Regions from separate parts of the Mesorhizobium sp. ISC25 genome, predicted to be linked through region 1. Evidence: predicted binding sites of a transcription regulator. Region 1 holds the regulator's gene; each other region holds the start of a gene.
The links. Region 1 encodes HrcA, which represses chaperone genes, less so after heat shock. Its sites were predicted from a motif close to GTTAGCACTCNCNNNNNGNGAGTGCTAAC; they were not measured.
Positions count from the first base shown of each region.

Region 2: the regulator HrcA is predicted to act here: its motif matches at 1,549-1,577, upstream of RQ479_RS29575 (co-chaperone GroES).
Region 3: the regulator HrcA is predicted to act here: its motif matches at 1,817-1,845, upstream of groES (co-chaperone GroES).

Region 1 is NZ_CP135441.1:4,390,452-4,393,726, forward strand. It holds gene RQ479_RS21690 (PQQ-dependent sugar dehydrogenase) at 1-865, opposite strand, end outside; gene RQ479_RS21695 (hypothetical protein) at 965-1,162, opposite strand; gene hrcA (heat-inducible transcriptional repressor HrcA) at 1,196-2,308, opposite strand; gene rph (ribonuclease PH) at 2,441-3,157, shown strand; gene RQ479_RS21710 (VOC family protein) at 3,191-3,275, shown strand, end outside.
Region 2 is NZ_CP135441.1:6,019,388-6,022,662, forward strand. It holds partial or broken gene RQ479_RS29565 (IS6 family transposase) at 133-257, shown strand; gene RQ479_RS29570 (hypothetical protein) at 562-999, shown strand; gene RQ479_RS29575 (co-chaperone GroES) at 1,633-1,947, shown strand; gene groL (chaperonin GroEL) at 1,998-3,275, shown strand, end outside.
Region 3 is NZ_CP135441.1:1,891,881-1,895,155, reverse strand. It holds gene groL (chaperonin GroEL) at 1-1,396, opposite strand, end outside; gene groES (co-chaperone GroES) at 1,459-1,755, opposite strand; gene RQ479_RS09570 (GNAT family N-acetyltransferase) at 1,973-2,908, shown strand; gene RQ479_RS09565 (FAD-binding oxidoreductase) at 2,949-3,275, opposite strand, start outside.

The DNA of each region.
Region 1 (3,275 bases):
TGACGACGCACCACAATGCGCCGGTGGCGGGCTGCACCGTCATGCCCGTGCAGTTGCGCAGGCCGGTGGCGACAGTTCGGGGATTTTTCCCATCCGGGTCAAAGGCGAGCACATCGGCACGGCCTTCCTCGGAGCCCCACGTTGCACCGAGCGGCTTTGATTTCGCCCACGCGTCGAGGCCGCCATCGGGCTGCTTGTCCATGTCCTCGGCGACATTCGAGTCCGATCCAACCGATAAAAAAAGCGTCTTGCCGTCAGGCGAGAAGGCGATGTCACGGGTCGAGTGACCACCCGACGGAATTTTGGCGACAATGGTTTCTGGTTTAGCGGACGCCTTTAGGTCACCGTCGCGATAGGGGAAGCGGACGATGCTGTCGCTGTTTGCGACATAGACCCATTGCGGCTTGTCCCCTGGCGGATAGAAGGCGATGCCATATGGATAGTTGAGGCCCTTGGCGAAAATCGCTTTCTCGATGGGTTTGGCACGGCCCTCGGCCAGACGGTAGACGCGTATTTGGTCGGCATGGCCGTTGGCGATGAACAGGTCGCCGTTCGGAGCGGCGCGAACGACGCGCGGATTATAGAGTCCGGAGGCGATCATTTCGGCCGAAAAGCCCGGAGGCAATTCTGGCTTGGCGCTTTCGGGCCGCTCCGCCACGCCGGCGCCGTTCGAAGCGGATTGAGCGGGGTCGGCTGCCGGCATGTCTTGCGGCCCGATCAGGCGGCGGACGCCAGGCCTGTCGGCGTGCCAATCGCCAAAAGCCGCTTCGCCTTTGAGCACCTTCTGATCCGACTGCTGGGCGGATGCCGGTGTCGCGACAAGGAGAGCAGCGGCAATGGCCGCAAAGCCGCCAGATCGGGTCATCAACGTCCTCCGGGATTCGCCTCGAAGAGGGCAAACGGAATGAGGCATTGGTCGTTCCAAGCGGTCGTCCGGAACACGAGGATTTGAAGCCGAACCCCTTCAGTTGCCAGAGGCGTAGAAATCGTCATCAAGGCGCTTTTCCAGCGCGACCAGATCGGCCGGCAGCGGCAGGCCCATGGCCCGCATCTCTTGCAGCTTCTCACGCAACTGCTCTTGCACCTCGTGCTGATCCTCAGGCTGATTGACCATTTCCTCGAGCAGCAGGCTAATCTGGGCCTTGAACGATTCCAGCGCCATTCTTTTTCTCCTTGCGGCAGGCCGCGGCGGCTCCTAGCGCAGCATGCGCGAAATCAGCTGCGCGGTATAGTCGACCATCGGTACTATGCGGGCATAGTTCAGCCGCGTCGGCCCGATGACGCCGAGCGCACCGACGACGCGCGCGTCCTTGTCGCGATAGGGTGCCACCACCAGCGAGGAGCCAGACAGCGAAAACAGCTTGTTTTCCGAACCGATGAAGATGCGCACCCCCGGACCTTCCTCGGCGAGGTCGAGGAGCTGGATCAGCCCATCCTGCGTCTCCAGATCCTCGAACAGATGCCGCAGCAATTCTATGTCGGCCTGGGCGGTGACGTTTTCCAGGAGATTGGCGCGGCCGCGCACGATAAGCCGCCCAGGCACGCCGCTTTCGGCGCCTGCCCAGACCGCCAGGCCCTTCTCGACCAGATCCTGCGACAGCGTGTCGAGGGCTGCCCTGGTCTCTTCCTTGATGCGGGCGATCTCGACCCGCGCCTCAGCCAGGGTGCGGCCGCGGATATGGGCGTTGAGGAAGTTGGAGGCTTCGTGCAACTGCGAGACGGTGATGCCGGCGGGCAGATCGATGACGCGATTTTCGACGTCGCCGTTCTGCGAGACCAGCACGGCCAGCGCCTTGGTCGGCTCGAGCTGGATGAATTCGATGTGCTTCAGCGCCACCTCGTTCTTGGCGGCGAGCACGAGGCCGGCGCCGCGCGACATGCCGGACAGCATCTGGCTGGCCTCGGTCAGCATATGCTCCAGCGTCGCGCCCGAGCCGGAGGCGCGCACCTGCGCCTCGATGGTGCGGCGCTCCTCGTCGGAGAGGTCACCGAGTTCCATGAAAGCATCGACGAAGAAACGCAGGCCGGCCTGGGTCGGCAGCCGGCCAGCCGAAATATGCGGCGCATAGATCAGGCCGAGATGCTCAAGGTCGCTCATCACGTTGCGGATGGTGGCCGGCGACAGCGACGACGGCAGGATGCGCGACAGGCTGCGCGAACCGACCGGCTCGCCATCCCTCAAATAGGAATCGACGATGCGCCGAAAGATGTCGCGCGAACGCATGTCGAGCGATTGAAGCGCGGGCGATTGCAGCGCGTGCGACGGAAGCACGTGCGATTGCGAACCGGGATCGACTGCCTTTGTCATTTCGAGCCAAAAACCTCCGCCCCGAAGATATAGACTTCCGCGGCGGCGGCGCAACCGGTCCATTTTCCTTTGCGCCTCACGCCCCGTGCGGCTACAAGCCGGCCAAGATCCCGAAGAAAGAAAGAAGCCTGAATGCGCCCTTCCAAACGCCAATTCGACGAAATGCGCCCCATCTCCTTCGAGCGCGGCGTCTCCAAGCACGCGGAAGGCTCCTGCCTGGTGAAGTTCGGCGACACCCATGTGCTGTGTACGGCCAGCCTGGAGGAAAAGGTGCCGGGCTGGATGCGCAACTCCGGCAAGGGCTGGGTGACGGCGGAATACGGCATGCTGCCGCGTTCGACCGGCGAGCGCATGCGCCGCGAGGCTTCGGCCGGCAAACAAGGCGGCCGCACGCTGGAGATCCAGCGGCTGATCGGCCGCTCCCTGCGCGCCGTGGTCGATCTGCAGGCGCTCGGCGAGCAGCAGATCACCGTCGACTGCGACGTGATCCAGGCCGACGGCGGCACGCGCACCGCTTCGATCACCGGCGGCTGGGTGGCGCTTTACGATTGCCTGCGCTGGATGGAAGTCCGCCAGATGGCGAGCCTTGGCAAGGTGCTGAAGGATCACGTTGCGGCGATCTCCTGCGGCATCCATGATGGCCAGCCGGTCATCGATCTCGACTACATCGAGGATTCCTCGGCCGGCACCGACGCCAATTTCGTCATGACCGGCAAGGGCGGTATCGTCGAGATCCAGGGCACGGCCGAGGGCGAGCCGTTCTCGGAAGAGCAGTTCGCGGCGCTGATGGTATTGGCCAAGAAGGGCATTCAGCGCCTGGTCAGCCTGCAGCAGATGGCCGTGGACTGATCTTCAGTTTATGACGATGAGGTTGACGATCCTGTGACCCCTTCCGCAATCCTGGAATCAGCACTCTACGTGACGGATCTTGCTGCCGCGGAACGGTTCTATTCGGGCGTGCTCGGGC
Region 2 (3,275 bases), 1.6 Mb from region 1:
ACGACGCACAGCCTGGACCGTTTTTGAGATGGCTTCGGCTCAACTTGTTGGTTGATGGACGGACCGGTCCTTGGATTGCGCAATCCGCAACACACCGCCATCGGGCCGGGTAACTTCGATAATGGTTTCGACACGGACAAACTGCGATCCTACGGAGTAGCCAGGCGCCAGGTCATGCCGGAAGTCGTACACTGGAGCCACAAGGGCCCAACGACCGGGCGGAGAACTCGCATCAGCCCGGCCTTCGGCGGTTTCGAAGCTAAACTGCCACTCGCTTGATCCCGCTGCCCGGCCAGCGATGGAGCCGGGCTACTCCAGCACAGACTCTGCCCGTCGATCAGCTCGATCGGCACGGACTCCAGACCGACATCGTCGAACAGCCGCGCATTTGACCGCGTTCGCCAAATTAATGGCCGGATCTTTGCGAAGCCTCCGCATTTTCGTGGGGGGAAGCCCTCCTAGCATCATCGTGATTGGACTTCACGGTCGGTCGGAGTCACGCTGGCCGCAGGTATAAGAAGGATATGGGTGGGCCAACTATCGTCCGAATAGGAGGCTAAAATGAAGCACCAGACGCTTGAGCAACTGCAGATTGTCGCCGAGATCGATCAGGACTACCTGCGCCAGGCCATGTCGCGCAGCGAACGTCTTGAACGCTGGGCGGAGCTCCTTGAACGGAACCCTGACCGGCGACTCTCGACGCTACACCAGACCGAGTATCAGCCGGTTAGATCACGCGGGGCCATGCGCGGCGACGGCTCGCCGATCTCAGTCGCTTTCGAGGATCCTGTCCTCCGCGCCGCCGGGTTGGAAAACGACAACTACGGCGAAGCGAAGCGGTTCTTCGAACTGACCGACAGGCAATTGCATGAGATCATCTGCTATTGTCATTTCGGCGCGACGGTGAGCGCCGTAACGGCCGCCCGTCACATCCGTGCGGCGATTGCCGGGAGACAGCCCGGCATGTTCGCTCGGATGCGTGAGGCGTTCGTCGGATAAAGCCGGAGCCGTTTCGCAGCATCATTTTTGAAGCGGCTCGCATGGAAAGCCGCCGCCGTAGCGCAGGCAAGCGCTCCCCACGCGGGGAGGCTGCGTTGCATGAGGGGGTGCGGCTTTCCGCAGGAGCACGCCGACCTGCATCTTTTCCATCCGAACCGGAAAGATCCCAATGCTGCCAGGACATCCGTGGTCAGCGCCGTGGTTCAAAGGCTCGAACAGAGCGACATGCGCGCCGGATAAGCGCTATACATTCGCTGTCGAAAATTCGATGCTTCATGGTGGGTCGAAGGTCGCGGACCTATGTCGATCGGGACCGGGAAAGCCAAATCGTGCCAAATTTTCGCGAACTGCATATATCTCTCGATGCACATTCAATCAAGGCTCAATAGGTTTGGTTCGTAATTGCGGATTAATATAGCTGTTGTCGGCAAAATTAAGAGGGATGAATTACAATAAAATTGCTTATGGCTCCGCCTTTCGGACGGCCAAAAGCGCCGGTAACAACGACTGATTTACATTTCAAATATTTTCGGTTTGAGGAATTAAAAATTTGGCACTCCTATCATTCGAGTGCTAAAGGGGCTACGTTAAGTGTTGCAGTCGCTCTATGTGCGGCGGCAGAAAGAACCCCCAATGAAATTCCGGCCACTCCACGACCGCGTCGTCATTCGGCGCGCGGAAGGCGATACCAAATCCAAGGGCGGGATCATTATTCCCGACACCGCCAAGGAAAAGCCTCGGGAAGGCGAAGTGATCGCCGTGGGCCCGGGCTCGCGTGACGAGAGCGGCAAGCTGATCCCGCTCGACGTCAAGGCCGGCGATCTCATCCTGTTCGGCCAATGGTCCGGCACCGAGGTCAAGATCGACGGCGAGGACCTCCTGATCATGAAGGAGAGCGACATTTTGGGCATCGTCGAGAAGACCAAAGCGGCCAAGAAAGCCGCCTGACCGGGCGATTTCCGATCCCGCAATTTCAAGACTGAACTGGACGTAAAATCATGTCTGCCAAGGAAATCAAATTCGCTACCGATGCCCGCGACCGGATGCTTCGCGGCGTCGAAATTCTGAACAACGCCGTCAAGGTGACGCTCGGCCCCAAAGGCCGCAATGTCGTCATCGACAAGGCCTATGGCGCGCCGCGCATCACCAAGGATGGTGTCGCCGTCGCCAAGGAAATCGAGCTTGCCGACAAGTTCGAGAACATGGGCGCCCAGATGGTGCGCGAAGTGGCCTCGAAGACCAACGACCTCGCCGGCGACGGCACGACGACAGCCACGGTGCTGGCCGCTTCCATCCTGCGCGAAGGTGCCAAATTCGTTGCCGCGGGCATGAACCCGATGGATCTCAAGCGCGGCATCGACCTTGCTGTGGCTGCTGTGGTGAAGGACATTCAAGCCAGGGCCAGGAAAGTCAAATCTTCGGACGAGATCGCCCAGGTTGGTACGATCGCCGCCAATGGCGACGCGTCAGTCGGCGCCATGATCGCCAAGGCGATGAACAAGGTCGGCAATGAGGGCGTGATCACCGTCGAAGAAGCCAAGACAGCCGAAACCGAACTCGATGTCGTCGAAGGCATGCAGTTCGACCGTGGCTATCTCTCGCCCTATTTCGTCACCAATGCCGAAAAAATGCGCGCGGAGCTGGAGGACCCTTACGTGCTCATCCACGAAAAGAAGCTCGGCAATTTGCAGGCGCTGCTGCCGATCCTCGAAGCCGTGGTGCAAAGCGGTAAGCCGCTGCTGATCATCTCGGAAGACGTCGAAGGCGAGGCGCTAGCGACGCTGGTCGTCAACAAGCTGCGCGGCGGCCTCAAGGTCGCAGCCGTCAAGGCGCCAGGCTTCGGTGACCGGCGCAAGGCGATGCTGGAAGACATTGCCGTGCTCACCGCCGGCCAGATGATTTCCGAGGATCTCGGCATCAAACTCGAGAACGTCACGATCGACATGCTCGGGCGGGCTAAGCGCGTGCTCATCGAGAAGGATACGACGACGATCATCGACGGCGCCGGCGAGAAAGCCACCATCCAGGCGCGCGTCCAGCAGATCAAGTTGCAGATCGAGGAAACGTCCTCGGATTACGACAAGGAGAAACTCCAGGAACGTCTCGCCAAGCTGGCTGGCGGCGTTGCTGTCATTCGCGTCGGCGGCGCGACCGAGACGGAAGTCAAGGAAAAGAAGGACCGCATCGATGATGCGCTGAACGCCACTCGTGCAGCCGTGGAAGAAGGCATCATTGCCGGCGGCGGTGTTGCGCTTTTGCGCGCCAAGGCAGCTTTG
Region 3 (3,275 bases), 2.5 Mb from region 1:
CGGCAACGATCGATGCTTCCGCACCGGCGTTGGCCGCGATCTGGCGGGCCGGAGCCTGCAGCGCGCGACGCACGATGCTGATGCCGGCGGTCTGGTCGGAGTTGGCGCCGGTTGCCTTGATGCTCAGCGAAGCGCGCAGGAGTGCGACGCCGCCGCCGGGAACGATGCCTTCTTCGACGGCCGCGCGGGTCGCGTTGAGGGCGTCATCGACGCGGTCCTTCTTTTCCTTGACTTCCACTTCGGTCGCACCGCCGACGCGGATGACGGCAACGCCGCCCGCCAGCTTGGCGAGACGTTCCTGCAGCTTCTCCTTGTCGTAGTCCGAGGTGGTCTCCTCGATCTGCTGCTTGATCTGGGCGACGCGGCCCTGGATCTCCGCCTTCTTGCCGGCGCCGTCGACGATGGTGGTGTTCTCCTTGGAGATCGACACCTTCTTGGCGCGGCCGAGCATGTTCAGGCCGACATTCTCGAGCTTGATGCCGAGGTCTTCGGAGATGACCTGGCCACCGGTGAGAATGGCGATGTCTTCCAGCATGGCCTTGCGGCGATCGCCGAAGCCCGGCGCCTTGACGGCAGCGATCTTCAGGCCGCCACGCAGCTTGTTGACGACCAGCGTGGCCAGGGCCTCGCCTTCGACGTCTTCCGAAATGATGACCAGCGGCTTCGAGGTCTGCACGACAGCCTCGAGGATCGGCAGCATGGCCTGCAGGTTGGAGAGCTTCTTCTCGTGGAGAAGAATGTAGGCGTCTTCCAGATCCGCAACCATCTTCTCGGCGTTGGTGACGAAGTAGGGCGAGAGATAGCCGCGGTCGAACTGCATGCCTTCGACGACTTCGAGCTCGGTCTCGGCGGTCTTGGCTTCCTCGACGGTGATGACGCCTTCATTGCCGACCTTCTGCATCGCTTCCGCGATCATCGAGCCGACCGAAACATCGCCATTGCCGGCGATGGTGCCGACTTGGGCAACCTCTTCCGAGGTCTTTATCTTCTTGGCGTTCTTGATCAGCGTCGCGACGACGTCGGCGACGGCGAGGTCGATGCCGCGCTTGAGGTCCATCGGGTTCATGCCGGCGGCAACCGCCTTGTGGCCTTCCTGGACGATCGACTGTGCCAGAACGGTCGCGGTCGTGGTGCCATCGCCGGCGATGTCGTTGGTCTTTGAAGCAACTTCGCGGACCATCTGTGCGCCCATGTTCTCGAACTTGTCCTCAAGCTCGATTTCCTTGGCGACGGTGACGCCGTCCTTGGTGATGCGCGGTGCGCCGAACGACTTGTCGATGACGACGTTGCGGCCCTTGGGGCCGAGCGTGACCTTCACCGCGTCGGCGAGGATGTTGACGCCGCGCAGCATGCGCTCACGAGCGTCGCGGGAGAATTTTACGTCTTTGGCAGCCATTTTTAGCTCCTGGCAGGGGCTTGAATTGAGCCCGAAGATTTAAGTGAGGGTGAGGCCGATATTCAGCCGATGATGCCCATAATGTCGGATTCCTTCATGATCAGAAGGTCTTCGCCATTGAGCTTGACTTCGGTGCCCGACCACTTGCCGAACAGGATGCGGTCGCCGGCCTTGACGTCCAGCGGGACGAGCTTGCCGGCTTCGTCGCGGGCGCCGGAACCGACGGCGATGATCTCGCCTTCCTGCGGCTTTTCCTTAGCCGTATCGGGGATGATGATCCCGCCCGCGGTCTTGGATTCGGATTCGACCCGACGAACGACCACGCGGTCATGAAGCGGGCGGAACTTCGACTTTGCCATTTTTTATTCCTCGATGAGAATGGTGAGAACAGTTCCTCCGTCCGGCGGCGCCGGACATGTGGTTAGCACTCATCTTGGGGGAGTGCTAACGTGGCGCTGAAATAGGCTGGCAACTCGCGCGAGTCAAGGCGCCCGGTGAGCATCATCAGGACAATTGCTTCAAACGGATACTTGACTAAGTCAACTAAATGGCTGATCTTGCCGACATGAGGATGCCATGACCATTCATCATCACCCAGGCAAGGAGCGGATCGACGCCGTGCGAGCCTTCAACCGCTTCTACACCCGCCAGATCGGGCTGCTCGACGAAGGGCTGCTGAAAAGCACCTTCTCGCTGACCGAGGCGCGGGTGCTCTATGAGCTGGCGCATCGCGATGGCCTGACCGCCACCGACCTTGCGCGCGATCTCGGCCTCGATGCCGGTTATCTCAGCCGGCTGCTGAAGAAGTTCGAGGAGCGTGATCTGGTCGAGCGCGCCACGATCGAGGCGGATGCGCGGCGCTCGTCGATCGCGCTGACCAAGGCCGGGCGGCAGGCCTTCGCGCCGCTGAACCAGGGCTCGCACGAACAGGTCGCGGCCTTGCTCGATCGGCTTTCGGTTGCCGAACAGGACAGGCTGGTCAAGGCCATGCAGACTGTGCAGCGTCTGCTGGGCGGAAGCGCCGAGCCCAAAATTCCCTATATGCTGCGGCCTCTGCAAGTCGGCGACATCGGCTGGATCATCCATCGCCAGGGCCTGCTCTACGCGCAGGAATATGGCTGGGACGAAACCTATGAAGCGCTGGTCGCCGAAATCCTCGGTGCCTTCGTCAAATCCTTCGATCCGAAATGGGAACGCAGCTGGATCGCCGAGCGGCAAGGAGAGGTCGTCGGCTCGGTCTTCGTCGTGCGCCAGTCGGACGCGGTGGCGAAGTTGCGCCTGCTCTATGTCGAGCCGTCGGCGCGCGGCCTCGGCATCGGCAAGCAGCTGGTCGAGGAATGTGTCGGCTTCTGCCGCGCCACGGGCTACAGGACACTGACGCTGTGGACCAATGACGTGCTCGCCGCCGCCCGCCACATCTATGAGGCTGCGGGCTTTAAATTGACCAACGAGGAGCGCCACCATTCCTTCGGCAAGGATTTGGTCGGCCAGAACTGGAATTTGGAGTTGTAGCAGCGCCGCAGAATTTCGAGCATCAGCCTGCGGCGGTCGCTCAGGTCATAGGCTTAATGTTTTGGTTCAAGTGAAAGAAATTGGTGGGATCATACTTGTTTTTTAGTGCGGCCAACCTCGGATAATTCTCGCCATAAGCTGCCAGCACCCGATCAGTGCCCTCTTCGCCGAGATTGTTGGCATAGACGCCGCCGGTCGAGAACGGTCTCATTGCATCCCACAGGTCACGCGCCCATCGGATGTGCGTTTCGTCGTCAGACGGATTGTCCCAGATCGATATCGGGAAGCAATCGTAAAGTGCATCCCGGTTGGCGTAGGGCGTTCCGTCCATCGGTACTCGCGAGATGGCGCCGCCAACCTGCTGCAG